DNA from 2 places in the Isoptericola sp. Y581 genome. Region 1 is predicted to be linked to the other one. Evidence: riboswitches for the same ligand, from Rfam matches in the RefSeq annotation. Region 1 holds a riboswitch; the other holds the start of a gene.
The links. A riboswitch is a leader RNA that binds a small molecule or an ion and turns the genes downstream of it on or off. The one in region 1 is predicted to bind FMN.

Region 1 (4,179 bases):
CCAGGCCGCGGACCAGCTTCGAGCCGCTCGCAACGGAGATCAGCGCGGCGGTGCGCGCGTCCGGGACCCGGGTGCCGAGCAGCACCTCACGGCACTGCGCGCGGAGCCGGTCCTCGTGGGTGGCGTCGGCGGCCGGCCACGACGTGGTCGGGAAGATCCACAGGACGTGCTCCTCCTCGCGTCGCAGAACGCCACGCTCCGCGAGGCCGGTCAGCAGCCGCTCGCGCAGGCCCTTCGCCAGGGGCGCGACGAGGTTCTTCGGCGCCTGGGGCCGGATCCCGACGAAGGACAGGGCGTGGTCGAGCGCCGGGTGCCCCGCCGGGGAGGGGTCGCGCACGACGACTCGGCCCGCGCGGATCGGCCGGCCGTCCGCGCCGGTCTCCGGGGACGCGGTGACGTCCACCCGGCCGTCCAGCGCCAGCTCGACCAGCACCGCGCCGGCGAGCCGGTAGTCGAGCTGCGTCCGGTCGAGCGACGGCCTGCCCGACACGTCGTCGTACGCCAGCAGCAGGAGGTCCTCGGCGATGATCATCGGTCGATCATCGCCCACCGCCTGCGTAGGGTCGAGGGCCATGAGCGACGACCTGGCCCGCGTGGGCGCCACCTGGGACGACGACCCGAGCGCGGGGGAGTGGATTCTGTCCCACCTCGGCGAGTTCGGGCCCACGATCGACGCGATCGTCCCGCCGGTCTACGAGGCGTACGCGGTGGTGCCGTTCCCGCTGGACCAGAGCCAGCCCGAGGAGCGCGACGTCGACTTCGATGGGGCGTCCACCCGCCTGGTGACACTGCTCACCGCGCTCGCGCCGCGCACCGGCGACCAGCCGGTCCACGTCGGCCTGTGGGAAGGCTGGGGCTACCTCTACGACCATGGCGACGACCCGACCACCGCGCCCGGGATGGCGGCGCTCTACGTGTCGGACGAACGCCCGCGCGGGTGGCAGCGGGGCCGGCAGGCGCGCATCGACCGGGAGGAGCTCCGCCGGGGGCAGGCGAAGGTCACCGCAGAGCTCGCGGCGACGCGCGTGGAGCGGCCGGCGGCCGAGCCGCTCGACTACCCCCACCGCGCGCGCTACCTGTGGACGGGGCCGCTGGGTTCAGCGCTGGCCCTGCGGCGACACCGCGACCCGCCGTCGGTCGTCTGGCCGCAGGACCGGTCGTGGTTCCTCGGCGTCCCCGAGTACACGCGCGAGGCAGCGCTCGGCGGGCCGGCCGACCTGGTCGACGCCGTTCTCGCCGACACGTGTCTCGATGCGCGGGCGGCCACGCCGGCGACCGTCCTCGACATCGACGACTGACGACTCAGCCGGCCGCGATCGCCGAGGCAGTCTCCGCCTGCTCACGACGGCGCACGCGCCACCACACGAAGAATCCGACGAGCGTGAACGCGCCGTAGAAGACGTACATCAGGGCCGTCGCGTAGTACTCGGCCGACCAGAGCAGCGGCACCCCCACGAGGTCCACCGCCACCCACACCAGCCAGAACTCCACCCATCCCTTCGCCATGCCGTAGGTGGCGATGAGGGAGCCCATGAAGATCCAGGCGTCGGCCCACACGGGCTCGTACGAGCCGAGCGACCGGAAGATGGGCGTGAGCAGCAGGGTTCCGCCGGCCATGGCCACGACGATGCCGATCCGCTGCGGCCACGACGCCCAGCGCGGGTGCACCGCGGCGCCGTCCGCGGCGGGGATCTTGCCGTCGGCGCGCAGCTCGAGGTCGGCGCGCTTCGTGCGGCGCCACTGCACCCAGCCGTAGACGGACACGATCAGGAACATCACCTGCCGGCCGGCCTGGCCGAGCATGTCGGCGCGGCTCGTGTCGCCGAACCACGAGCCCATGAAGACGGTGAACAGCACCAGGTTGCCGACGATGCCGACCGGCCACGCCCACACCTTGCGGCGCATGCCCCCGAGCGCGGACGCGAGGCCGAACAGGTTGCCGATGATCTCGCGCCAGTACAGCGTCTGGTCGCCGATGGTGAGCGTCGCGTCGAACAGCGCGCGGATGGCGTCCATCGAGTCCTCTCCCGGTCGTGCCGTGCGGGCGACCGGGGGGACGGACGACGGTCGCGGGAGCCCGGCGGGGCACCCGCGACACGACGACCGGCGGCACGCACCGGGTCCCCGGTGCCTGCCGCGCGCGCTGCCTCCCATCCGGACTTTGACCGTCGGCCCTGGAGTTCCACCAGGTCAACCGGCCCCCCGAGGGAGGCGCGGGTCGCGGGCTATCACCGCCGGCTCGGAATTTCACCGACCCCGGAGCACGTACGTGCGTGTCTCGCCGCCGGACGACCCGGCGACTTCTTGCGCAACGCAGCATGCCACAGCGGCATTCCCCGGCGTCGTTGGTCGAGCCTGTCGAAACCCGGCGGCGGTTTCGACAGGCTCAACCAACGACGATCACGAGAGGGCGTCCCGCACGGCGCGGGCGACGTCGTCCGGACCGGCGCCGGGCTCCAGCACGGTGACGACGACGCGCCGGCCGTCGCCGCCGGTGGTGGTGACGTGAGCCGAGGTGCCGGTGCCGTTCTCGCGGGCAACGTTCTCGCGGGCAACGTCCTCGCGCACGTCGTGCTCCGCCGTCGTGCCGTCGGTGCCGGCTGCGTGCCGAGGTTCGTCGTCGGGATGGGCGAACGGGGCGACGGCGGCCCGACGCAGGTCGAAGAACGCCTCCTCGAGCTCGGGACGCAGGTCGAGGTGGGGGTTGCGCAGCCACCGCCGCAGGATCGCGTTGTGCACCGCGACGACGGACGCGGCGAAGGCGATCGACATCGTCGTCGTGGAGCGGTCCGGCGGGAGCGTGTCGCGCAGGTAGGCGGTGAAGGCCCGCTCGTAGCGGTGCGTCGTGACGAGCTCGCGGTCGCGCAGCGCGGGCACCTGCTGGAGCAGCGTGTGCCGGGCGATCGACGTCTCGCGCTGCCCCACGTGGTGGTCGAAGACGAGGCGCGCCGCCCGGCACACCTCGAGGTACGGATCGGTGGCGGGGTCCCATGCCCGCTCGGGCGCGCGGCCGGACTCCTCGCTGGCGCGCGCCTCGGGTCGGGTCTCGGCGAGCATGACCACCACCTCCTCGAGGAGCAGCTCGTGGTCGGCGAAGACCACGTCCTCCTTGGAGCGGAAGCGGCGGAAGAAGGTGGCACGGCTGACGCGGGCCGCGTCGGCGATCTCTTCGACGGTGGTCTGCTCGTAGCCCTGCCGGGAGAAGAGGTCGATCGCGGCGTCGACGGCCTGGGCGTGGGTGTGCGTCCGGACGGCGGTCATTCCACGGAGGCTACTCCGCAGCACGCCCGACGTCGGCCTGCCCGCGGTGTCGGCGGCGTGGTCCGCGGCGTCAGAGGAGCAGCCGGTAGAACCGGAAGAAGCCGAAGTCGTGCACGGGCAGCACCTCGACGCCGGCGTAGCCCGCCTCGCGCGCGTACCGACGCAGCGTGGCCGGCCGCATCACGGTCCCCGTGCCGACCGACGGCGTCGTCGACAGCCCGTCGGGCAGGCAGACGAACAGGCTGTACCCGTACATGACGCGGTCCGCGTCGTCGGCCGGGGCGCGGAACTCCTCCGCGACCGCCTCGTCCATGACCACGACGACCCCGTCGGGCCGCACCGCGCGCCGGACGGCGTCCAGGACGGCGACCGGGTCCGGCAGGTCGTGCACACACTCGAAGGCGAACGCCGCGTCGAACGGCTGCGCGACGGCGAGCTCGGCGGCGTCGGCCAGGTGGAACGTGACCCGGTCGGCGAGCCCCGCCTCGGCCGCCGCCACCCGTGCCGCCTCCACGGAGGGTCGGTCGACGTCGAGCCCGTGCACCTCGGCGCCGGGGTACGCGCGGGCCAGAGCGAGGGTCGACCAGCCGAAGCCGCTCCCGACGTCGACGACGCGCGCCCCGGGACGGGACAGCACCTCGTGGATTTCCGGTACGGCGGCGAGCGCGGGCGCGAGCTGCCGCTCGAACAAGGGACGGTTGACGTCGGCCTGCGCCTGCCGGGCGTCCTCGCCGAACTGGTCCCACGAGACCCCGCCCCCGGCCCGGTACGCGTCGAGGAGCTGCGGCAGCCGCGCGCCGATCGCCCCGACGAACCGCGCGAGGGGCGCCAGGTAGGCCGGCGACGAGGCGTCGGTGAGCACCTCAGCGTGCGCGGCGGGCAGCGCGTACGTCCGCGCCCGTCCGACCTCCTGCGGGT
Region 2 (4,179 bases), on a different contig from region 1:
CGCTCGGGCAAGCCCGTGATCCTGTGCGCCAACAAGGTGGACGGCCCGTCGGGCGAGGCCGACGCCGCCTACCTCTGGGCCCTGGGCCTGGGGGAGCCGCACCCGGTCTCCGCGCTGCACGGGCGCGGCACGGGCGACCTGCTCGACGCCGCCATGAAGCTGCTGCCCGAGGTCTCCGAGCACGGCGAGCTGCGCCCGGCCGGCCCGCGCCGCGTCGCGCTCGTCGGGCGCCCGAACGTCGGCAAGTCGTCGCTGCTGAACAAGATCGCCGGCTCCGAACGCGTCGTCGTCGACGAGGTGGCGGGTACCACGCGCGACCCGGTCGACGAGCTCGTCGAGATCAAGGGCGTGCCCTACTGGTTCGTCGACACGGCAGGCATCCGCCGACGCGTGCACCAGACCCGCGGCGCTGACTTCTATGCCTCCCTGCGCACGCAGGCGGCGATCCAGAAGGCCGAGGTGGCCGTGGTGCTGGTCGACGCCTCGCAGCCGATGACGGAGCAGGACACGCGCGTCATCTCGCAGGCCGTCGACGCCGGGCGCGCGCTCGTCATCGCCTACAACAAGTGGGACCTCATGGACGACGACCGTCGTCCGTACCTCGAGCGCGAGATCGAGAAGGACCTGGTGCAGGTGCAGTGGGCGCCGCGGGTCAACGTCTCGGCGCGCACGGGGTGGCACACCGACAAGCTGGAGCGGGCCCTCGAGGCGTCGCTCGCATCATGGGACACCCGCATCCCGACCGGACGGCTCAACGCGTTCCTCGGCGAGCTCGTGGCCGCGCACCCGCACCCGCTGCGGGGCGGGAAGCAGCCACGCATCCTGTTCGGCACCCAGGCGGCCACGCGGCCGCCGCGGTTCGTCATCTTCGCCACCGGCTTCCTCGAGGCCGGGTACCGCCGGTTCATCGAGCGCCGCCTGCGCGAGACCTTCGGCTTCGAGGGCACGCCCATCGAGATCAGCGTGCGCGTGCGCGAGAAGCGGCGGCGGTGATCGGGCGGTGCGCACCTCGGTGAGCCGTCGATGAAGCCAGAGCCGCTCGTCAGGAGGGGGCGCCTGCTGCGCCTGGGCGCGGCGCGCGACACCTCGGCCGTGCGGCACCTGGTGACCTTCCTCGTGCTCACCGTGGCGACCGTGCTGGTCACCCGGTTCCTGCTCGCCGCCTCCGGCTACCCGCAGGTGGGCGGCGGGGGGCTGCACGTGGCGCACGTGCTGTGGGGCGGGCTCGGCATGGCGCTCGCGGTCGTGGTCCTGCTGTCGTGGGTGGGCCCGGCGCTGCGCTCGCTGGGCGCGGTGCTCGGCGGGATCGGCTTCGGCCTGTTCGTCGACGAGATCGGCAAGTTCGTCACGTCGGACAACGACTACTTCTACGAGCCGACGGCCGCCCTGATCTACGCCGTGGTGGTCGTGCTCGTGCTGCTCGTGGAGGCGCTGCACGGGCGTCGGGAGCGCCACCCCGCCGAGTACCTGGCCGTCGCCACCGACCGCGCCGTGGCGGGGGTGGCCGGCGGCTTCACGGGCGCAGAGCGCGCGGAGGCCCGCGCCCTCGTGGAGCGCGGGCGCGACGAGCCGTTGGCGGCGGAGGTCTCGGCCCTCGTCGAGGCCGTGCCGCGGGACGACGTCGCGGTGCCTGACCCGGTGCGCGCCCTCGTGCGCAGGGGGTCGGCGTGGTTCGCCGACGCGATGGAGCACCGGTGGGCGGCCACCGTCGTGGCGGTTGTGGTGCTCGGCACGGCCGCGGGGTCGCTGGTGGTGGGGCTGCGGGCGGCGACCGGCGCCCTCGACGTGCCCGGCTGGGTGGGCGTCGGGATCCTCTCCGCGGCGGCCTGCACGGTGGCCTGCGTGGTCACGGGGATCTTCGTCGGGCGCGGCGACCACCGCTCGGGCGCGGTATGGGTGCGGCGCGGGGTCCTCGTCAGCCTGCTCGTCACGCAGCTGCTCGCGTTCCGCGCCGTGCAGTGGGTGGCCGTGTCCGGGCTGGCCGTGGACCTGCTGGTGCTCGCCGCCCTCGAGGTGGCCCTCGGTCGCGACGACGAACGACGGGTCGCCCGCCGTCGTGCCGCTGCGTGAGACGTCTGTCACTCGGGCTTGCAGTGCCGTGGGCTCCGTGGCACGGTCAGCGATGACGAGCGAGAAGCTCGCGTGCTCTGGGGTCGGTGAAAATCCGAGCCGGCGGTGAAAGTCCGCGACCCGGTCACATCCTGTGACCGGTTGACCAGGTGGAACTCCTGGACCGACGGTCAAAGTCCGGATGGGAAGCGCACGCGGCGGGCTCCCCGTCCGGTCCGTTCCCGGTCCCTTGTGGGCCGGCGCCCCCTCGTGGTGGCGTTCGCGGCCCGGCCGGTCGTGAGCACGTCCGACCCAGCCTTCCTGTCTCCGGGGTCCGCGACCGGACGACGGAGGCAGGGAAATGACACAGCCGGCCGGCACCACGGGTGCCCTGGCGGGGGCGAGCGCGGCGGAGGACGCCGCGATGCGGCGGGCGCTGGAGCTCGCGAGGCAGGGCCCCGCCCGCGGGCCGAATCCGCGGGTCGGGTGCGTGCTGCTGAGCCCCGACGGCCGCGTGCTCGCCGAGGGATATCACCGTGGCGCGGGCACCGCGCACGCCGAGGTCGATGCGCTGCTGCGGGCGCGCGAGGCCCACGGTCCGGATGCCGCCAGCGGGACGACCGCCGTCGTCACCCTCGAACCCTGCGCCCACCGCGGCCGTACCGGCCCGTGCGCCGACGCGCTGCGCGAGGCCGGGGTGGCGCGCGTCGTGCACGCCCAGCGCGACCCCAACCCCGCCGCCTCCGGCGGCGGAGCCCGGCTGCGCGCCGCGGGCGTCGACGTCGCGAGCGGGCTGCTCGCCGACGAGGCGCGCGCCCTCAACGAGACCTGGACGCGGGCGCTCGAGCTCGGCCGCCCGGTCGTCACCTGGAAGCTCGCCAGCACCCTCGACGGGCGCGCGTCCGCCGCCGACGGCACGTCGCGTTGGATCACCGGCCGGGCGGCGCGCCGCGACGTGCACAGGCTGCGCGCCGGCGTCGATGCTGTGCTGGTCGGGACGGGCACCGCCCTGGCGGACGACCCCGACGTCACCGTGCGGCACGGGCACCTGCACGGGCCACAGCCCGACCGCGTCGTCGTCGGCCTGCGCGACCTGCCGTCGTCGTCCCGCCTTGCGCGCGCCGCCGCGGCGGGGGAGGCCGTGCACCACCTGCGCACCCACGACCCGCACGCGGTGCTCGACGCGCTCTGGCACCGCGAGCACCGGCACGTGCTGCTGGAGGGCGGCCCCGCGCTCGCCGCCGCCTTCTGGCGCGCCGGGCTCGTCGACCAGGTGGTCGCCTACGTGGCACCCGTGCTGCTCGGCCTCGGAGCCCCCGCCGTCGCCGACCTGGGCATCGGCACCATCGCGGACGCCGCTCGCCTCGACCTGATCGACGTCACCGTGCTGCCCGCCGAGGCCCCCACGGCCGGCGACGCAGCGGACCCCACCGACACCACCACCGTGCGGCTCACCCTGCGGCCGCGGAAGGAGCGCTGAGCCATGTTCACCGGGATCGTGGAGGAGCTGGGCACCGTCATCGCAGTGCGCGAGGACGCCGACGGCGCGCGGCTGACCGTCGCCGCCGAGACCGTGCTGGGGGGCACCCGGCTCGGCGACTCCATCGCCGTCGACGGCTGCTGCCTGACCGTGACCTCCGTCGAGGGCGGGGAATGGACCGCCGACCTCATGGCCGAGACGCTCAAGCGCACCAGCCTGGGCACCCGCGAGCCCGGCGACCGCGTGAACCTGGAGCGGGCGCTCGCGGCCGACGGGCGGCTCGGCGGGCACGTGGTGCAGGGGCACGTCGACGGCGTCGGCACCGTGCTGTCGCGGACGCCCGGCGAGCGGTGGGAGGTGGTGGAGATCGCGCTGCCGGTGGACCTCGCGCGGTACGTCGTGGCGCAGGGGTCGATCGCCGTCGACGGCGTGAGCCTCACCGTGGTGCACGCGGGCGACGAGTCGTTCACGGTGAGCCTCATCCCCGAGACGCTGGCCCGCACGACCCTCGGGCGCCGCGGCGCGGGCGAGGCCGTGAACCTCGAGGTGGACGTACTGAGCAAGTACGTGGAGCGGCACCTGTCGTACGGCGCTGCGCAGGGCCTGCGCGCCCCCGCCGGGAGCGGGGCGGACCGATGAGCGCGGGGACG

Region 2: another riboswitch for FMN. It lies ahead of ribD (bifunctional diaminohydroxyphosphoribosylaminopyrimidine deaminase/5-amino-6-(5-phosphoribosylamino)uracil reductase RibD); the one in region 1 lies ahead of pnuC (nicotinamide riboside transporter PnuC).

The regions. Positions count from the first base shown of each region.
Region 1 covers NZ_JCAIUK010000001.1:28,322-32,500, forward strand. The annotation lists gene AC1C2W_RS00130 (GOLPH3/VPS74 family protein) at 1-532, opposite strand, end outside; gene AC1C2W_RS00135 (hypothetical protein) at 573-1,298, shown strand; gene pnuC (nicotinamide riboside transporter PnuC) at 1,303-2,016, opposite strand; FMN riboswitch at 2,138-2,268, opposite strand; gene AC1C2W_RS00145 (TetR/AcrR family transcriptional regulator) at 2,401-3,261, opposite strand; gene AC1C2W_RS00150 (class I SAM-dependent methyltransferase) at 3,332-4,179, opposite strand, start outside.
Region 2 covers NZ_JCAIUK010000003.1:408,604-412,782, reverse strand. The annotation lists gene der (ribosome biogenesis GTPase Der) at 1-993, shown strand, start outside; gene AC1C2W_RS08105 (hypothetical protein) at 1,024-2,070, shown strand; FMN riboswitch at 2,139-2,268, shown strand; gene ribD (bifunctional diaminohydroxyphosphoribosylaminopyrimidine deaminase/5-amino-6-(5-phosphoribosylamino)uracil reductase RibD) at 2,411-3,529, shown strand; gene AC1C2W_RS08095 (riboflavin synthase) at 3,533-4,168, shown strand; gene AC1C2W_RS08090 (bifunctional 3,4-dihydroxy-2-butanone-4-phosphate synthase/GTP cyclohydrolase II) at 4,165-4,179, shown strand, end outside.